Linked DNA regions of Pleomorphomonas sp. PLEO. The protein of the gene in region 1 binds, or shares a complex with, the protein of each later gene. Links are inferred from orthologs where the notes say so. Each region holds a gene or a part of one and is shown on either strand. Other genes may lie near its edges.

Region 1 (2,791 bases):
CTATGGCAAAGACATCACCGACGAGGAAGTGAAAACGATCCTTGCCGCCGAGGTGGAGAAGGTGCTCGCCCCGGTCGCCGTGCCCTTCACGCTGAAGACGGATAAGGCGCCCCATGTAGTGCTCGTGGTCGGCGTCAATGGTTCCGGCAAAACCACCACGATCGGCAAGCTCGCCTCGAAGTTCGTTGCCGAGGACAAAAAAGTCATGATGGCCGCCGGTGACACCTTTCGCGCCGCCGCCATCGATCAGCTGAAAGTATGGGCCGAACGGGCGAATGTGCCGATCGTTGCCCGCGAAGTCGGCGCTGATTCGGCCGGTCTCGCCTTCGACGCACTGACTCGGGCGAAAGCCGAAGGCATCGACATCCTGATGATCGACACCGCCGGTCGCTTGCAGAACAAGGCGGAGCTGATGGCCGAACTTGAGAAGGTCGTCCGCGTTCTCCGCAAGATCGATCCCACGGCACCACACGACGTATTGCTGGTCCTCGATGCCACCACCGGCCAGAATGCCGTTTCCCAAGTGGAAGCCTTCGGTCGCACCGCCGGCGTCACCGGCTTGGTCATGACCAAGCTCGACGGTACGGCGCGCGGCGGTATTCTCGTTGCCATCGCCGAGAAATTCGGCCTGCCAGTGCACTTCATCGGAGTTGGCGAGGGCATCGACGATCTCGAGCCCTTCGCCGCCCGCGATTTCGCCCGCGCCATTGCCGGGCTCGGTGACTGACCGTATCCCTGAACCGACGTTTGTTCCTCGGACAGCCCCGGATTGCCGGCCGCCCACGAAATCGCTATGTGTGCAGCCTGGAATACGTCGAAGCCGCGACTGGCGCCTATCGCCCACCCCGAGGCAAGCATGTCCCTCGCCGACCTGGCCAATCCTACCCGTTTTCTGGCGTTTGCCGGCCGCCTGATTCCCTGGCTGGCCGGACTGACTGTTGTTCTGTTCGTCGGAGGCCTTGCGCTGGTAGCTCGCTCACCAGCCGACTACCTCCAGGGTGAAACGGTCAGGATCATGTACATTCACGTGCCGGCCGCCTGGCTCTCCATGCTGACCTATTCGATCATGGCCGTCTCGGCGCTCGGCACACTGGTCTGGCGGCACCCGCTCTCCGACGTCGCCGCTCGCGCCGCCGCGCCGATCGGCGCCACGTTTACGGCCCTCGCGCTGGTCACCGGTTCGCTGTGGGGCCGGCCGATGTGGGGCACCTATTGGGAGTGGGACGCGCGCCTGACCTCCGTGCTGGTGCTGTTCATCATGTATCTCGGTCTCATCGCCCTCTGGCGCACGATTGAGGATCCAACCCGAGGCGCCCGCGCCGCTGCGATCCTGATCCTCGTCGGCTCGGTCAACCTGCCGATCATCAAGTTCTCTGTCGACTGGTGGAACACGCTGCACCAACCCGCTTCGGTGTTCCGCATCGGCGGCCCGACCATCGATGCCACCATGCTGGTGCCACTCGCGGCCATGGCGCTGGCCTTTACGTGTCTTCTCGTCACCCTGCATCTGGCCGCCATGCGCAACGAGATCCTGCGTCGGCGCATCCGTGCCCTCGGCCTGACAGCCGCCGGAGCTATCAGATGATCGCTCTCCTCGGTCCCTACGCCGGTTTCATTCTCCTGAGCTATGGGGCGGCGGCGCTCGCCGCTTTGGGCCTGACGGTTTGGATCATCCTCGATCACTGGCGGCTCAAAAGCACGCTCGCCGCGCTCGAGGCGCGTGGCCTGACCCGACGCTCGGCGCGCGCCGCCGCCCGCCTGGCACCCGAGACGCCCCTGGAGACGCAGGCGTGAGCAAGCCATCACGCCGCATCGGATTTCTCGCGCTCGTCCCGCTCGCCTTGTTTCTGGCGCTTGCCGTCTTGTTCTATTCAAGGCTTGGCGCTGGCGATCCGTCGGAAGTCCCATCAGCGCTGATCGGCAAGCCAGTACCCGATTTCCGCCTTGAAGGCGTTGCCGGTCTGACGCGGAATGGTGTGCCGGTTTCCGGTCTCTCAAACGACGATCTCGCCAAAGGCGTTTTCGTCGTCAATGTCTTCGCCAGTTGGTGCGCGCCCTGCCGAGCTGAACATCCGCTCCTGACCGACCTTACAAAAGACCAGCGGATCCGCCTTTACGGCCTCAACTACAAGGATGCCGACGATCAGGCACTGCGTTTCCTCAACGGTCTGGGCAATCCCTACACTGCCATCGGCGCCGACCGAAACGGCCGCGTCGGTATCGACTGGGGTGTCTACGGCGTACCGGAAACCTTCGTGGTGGCGAATGGCCGCATCGCCGCCAAGCTGGTCGGGCCGCTCACGCGGGAGCGGATTTCGACCGAATTGATGCCGGCGATCGAAAAGGCGCTCGCCACTCAGGCAGCGCCGTAATCTCGATAGCCGAAGATGGCGCTACCGACGCGTACATGCGTCGCGCCTTGGCCGATCGCCGTTTCGTAATCCGACGACATGCCCATCGAGCGGAAAGCAACACCGGCGCGCCGCGCCAGTTCGTCCAGCAGCGCGAAATGCGGTGCCGGCGGATCGCCGACCGGCGGAATGCACATCAGCCCGGCAATGGTGAGGCCGTGCACCTCGCGGCAACGTTTCACGAAATCTACCGTTTCACGCGGTGCGACGCCGGCCTTCTGCGGCTCCTCCCCGGTATTGACCTGAACGAGCAGCTTGGGAAAACGGCTTTGCGCCTGCATTTCCTTGGCAAGCGCGGCGGCGATCTTCTCGCGATCGACACTGTGGATGACATCGAATAGGGCAACCGCCTCGTGTGCCTTGTTCGACTGCAGCGGTCC
Region 2 (3,018 bases), 220 kb from region 1 along the record:
TTGCCCTTGTTATCCAGCCAGGCGGCCATGGCGCGAATGTCGGCCTCGGTCACCGAGCGGCCGTCCTCAAAGCGCAGCAGGTTTTCAAGGATAACCTTCAGCGACACCGGCAGGCGGGAGACGCCGGCAAGGCCATTCTCCTCCGCCACCTTCAGGTCGTAGTAGACATAGGTCTTAGAGCCGACCTGAAGTTCTCTCTTGGACTTGAAGCTGTCGAGCGACGGCATGCGCGGGCCCCTTTCGTGCCGGGGGCGCCTTGCCAGCGGGCGACGGCGGTGCCGGCATCCGATCGGGCAGGACCTCGCCACCGGCGAGCAGTTTGACGTTTACGTAATGGTCAGATTACGACCGGAGACTTCCTTGCGCCTTATAGAGAATAAGGTGGCCGCTCACCAGACCTTGCGTACGAAATTCTACCATATGGAGCTCATTCCATGGTTGGCCTCTCCAAGGCCAAGCCGGGAGCGAAAGCAGCTTACGCCCCCAGCCGCGATGCTCTATTGGGAAAAGACGCCGTCCGCGCCGGAGAGAGCCTTGAGCCAGCCCTATCAGCCCTTTCGTCTCGTTGTTGAGGCACTCGGCGTCGACCGTGGCGGCCGGCGGGTGATCGAGGGCGTTGATTTCCAGATTATCGGAGGCGAGGCCATCCTGGTCACCGGTCCCAACGGTGTCGGCAAGTCGACTCTACTCCGGGCGCTCGCCGGGCTCGGCCGGCCGGCGGAGGGATCCGTGCGCTTTCTGGCTGACGGCGTCGCCGATCCTGACGAGGTTGGCCGTCACATTCATTATCTCGGCCACCGCGACGCCGTGAAACCGGCCCTGACGGTCGGCGAGAACCTCGCCTTTTGGCGGGATTTCCTGGGGAGCGACGGCGGCGCGCCGGTGGATGTGGCTCTCGATAGCGTAGGGCTCGTCGATCTTGCCGCCCTGCCGGCGGCTTATCTATCGGCTGGACAGCGGCGGCGCCTTGCCATCGCCCGCCTCATCGCCGTGCGCCGGCCGCTGTGGCTGCTCGATGAGCCGACCGCCGCCCTTGATGCCGCCTCGGAGGCGAGTCTGGTCAATCTCATGGCCGCTCATCTGCATGCTGGCGGCGCTATCATCGCAGCGACCCACCTCACCATTGGTCTTGCCGGCGCCCGCTCGCTTCGTCTTGTCGTTGGGGAGATGGTCTGATGCCGCCGCTGGCCGCTCTCTATGTCCGCGAATTGCGCCTTGCCGTCCGCATTGGCGGCGGCGCCATGATGGGCGTGCTGTTCTACCTGATCGTGGTGACGACCTTTCCTTTCGCCATCGGGCCGGATCTCAACCTGCTGTCGCGTCTCGGACCGGCCATCCTGTGGATCGGCGCGCTACTCGCGACGTTGCTTGGTCTCGACCGGCTGTTCGAGGCCGATCGCGACGACGGTGCGCTCGACCTGATGGTGGCGTCCGGCCGGTCGCTGGAACTGCTGGTGATTGTCAAGGTCGCGGCTCACTGGACCGCGACGGGCTTGCCCCTTGTCATCGCGGCTCCCTTTCTGTCGCTGCTTTTGGCCATGCCTGTCGATGTGACGCTCGCCACCGTGGCGACGCTCCTGGTCGGTACGCCGGCACTGACCCTGCTCGGAGCCATTGGTGCCGGTCTGACAGTGTCGCTGCGACGCGGTGGCCTGTTGTTGCCGATCCTGGTGCTGCCGTTCGCCGTGCCGATACTGATCTTCGGCGTCGCCGCCTCGACCGCCGTCGCCTATGATCCGGCGGCTTTCCGTACGCCCTTCCTGCTCATCGTCGCCGTAACGCTGACGGCGGCGGCGATCTCACCGATCGCCACCGCCGCCGCGCTTAGAAACGGGCTCGACTAGAGCAATTCCAGCAAAAGTGGACACCGGTTTTGCGTCCGGAATTGCGTCTTAACAAGGAGATAGAGGCTACCCGGCGAACCTGAGTTCGTCGGATAGGCTCTAGCACAGACGCGTCAGGCCGCCCGGATGGTGGCGAGGAAGAGCTGGAGTTCGCTCTGCAGACGCTCGGCCTGAGCCGAGAGGGCGTCCGAGGCGTGCAACACTTCCTGCGCGGCAACGGCCGATTCGTTTGCCGCATCGCCGACCTTGACGATATTGTAAGCCACGGTGCTGGTACCCTCCGCTGCCTTCTGCACGGAGTCAGCGATTTCTTGCGTCGCGGTTCCCTGGTCGCGGACCGAGCCGGCCACCGTGTTGGACACTTTCGAGATATGGCCGATGGTCTCGGTGATGCGCATGATGGCGTCGCTGGAATCGGCCGTCGATGCCTGGATCGAGGCCACCTGGGCGCCGATCTCGCTCGTGGCCTTGGCGGTCTGGTCGGCGAGCTGCTTGACCTCGGCGGCGACGACGGCGAAGCCCTTGCCGGCCTCGCCCGCCCGTGCCGCCTCAATGGTGGCATTCAGTGCCAGAAGATTGGTCTGGCCGGCAATGGTGTTGATGAGATCGACCACCGCGCCAATTTTCCGCGCCGCTTCCGACAGCTCGCGCACCTTGGCCGCCGTATCGGAGGCGTCCTGCACGGCTTTCGAGGCCACTTCGGTTGATTCATTCACCTGTCGGCCGATCTCGGCGATCGAAGATGCCAGTTCCTCGGCGGCGGCGGCTACGGTGCCGACGCCGGCAGAGGCCGCTTCGGAGGCCGTGGTTACGGTGGATGCCTTCTGTGTCAGGTCGGCGGAGGACTGGGAGAGGGTCTGGGCCGAGCCGTTGAGCTGGCCAGCGGCGGCGGCCAGCGAGGAGGCAATGCCGCCGACGGTCTGCTCGAACATGTCGGCAAGCTGTTGGACTTCGCTGCGCCTCGACTCGGCCTGCGCCGCCGCATCGGCTTCGCGGGTGGCACGGGCGTCGGCCGCCTGGACAAGGCTCGTTTTGAACACTTCGAGCGCCTCGGCCATGGTGCCGACCTCGTCCTTGCGGCCAAGACCGGGCACCACCGTCCGCAGATCGCCGTCAGAGACCTTTCCCATGGCGTGAGAGATGGCCACGACTGGCCGTGAGATCGAGCGGCCGA

What was found. Proteins that work in one complex are often made in the same cells at the same time.
Region 2: the proteins of AB6N07_RS02660 (region 1) and ccmB are in contact, whole or in part, in a solved structure (PDB 8CE8), measured with the Escherichia coli proteins. The link is inferred for Pleomorphomonas sp. PLEO from one-to-one orthologs.

What each region holds. Positions count from the first base shown.
Region 1 is NZ_CP166625.1:617,985-620,775, reverse strand. What follows is about bases 1-2,720. They hold AB6N07_RS02660 (heme ABC transporter permease), read left to right. Parts: upstream 1-856; coding sequence 857-1,585; downstream 1,586-2,720. Other genes in these bases: AB6N07_RS02645 (YggS family pyridoxal phosphate-dependent enzyme), read right to left, coding at 2,357-2,720; AB6N07_RS02650 (DsbE family thiol:disulfide interchange protein), read left to right, coding at 1,791-2,372; ccmD (heme exporter protein CcmD), read left to right, coding at 1,582-1,794; ftsY (signal recognition particle-docking protein FtsY), read left to right, coding at 1-727. In the rest of the region: more of AB6N07_RS02645, read right to left, coding at 2,721-2,791. UniProt on the Escherichia coli protein: Required for the export of heme to the periplasm for the biogenesis of c-type cytochromes.
Region 2 is NZ_CP166625.1:833,690-836,707, forward strand. The notes cover bases 68-3,014. They hold ccmB (heme exporter protein CcmB), read left to right. Parts: upstream 68-1,184; coding sequence 1,185-1,844; downstream 1,845-3,014. Other genes in these bases: acnA (aconitate hydratase AcnA), read right to left, coding at 68-227; ccmA (heme ABC exporter ATP-binding protein CcmA), read left to right, coding at 535-1,176; AB6N07_RS03625 (methyl-accepting chemotaxis protein), read right to left, coding at 1,958-3,014. In the rest of the region: more of acnA, read right to left, coding at 1-67; more of AB6N07_RS03625, read right to left, coding at 3,015-3,018. UniProt on the Escherichia coli protein: Required for the export of heme to the periplasm for the biogenesis of c-type cytochromes.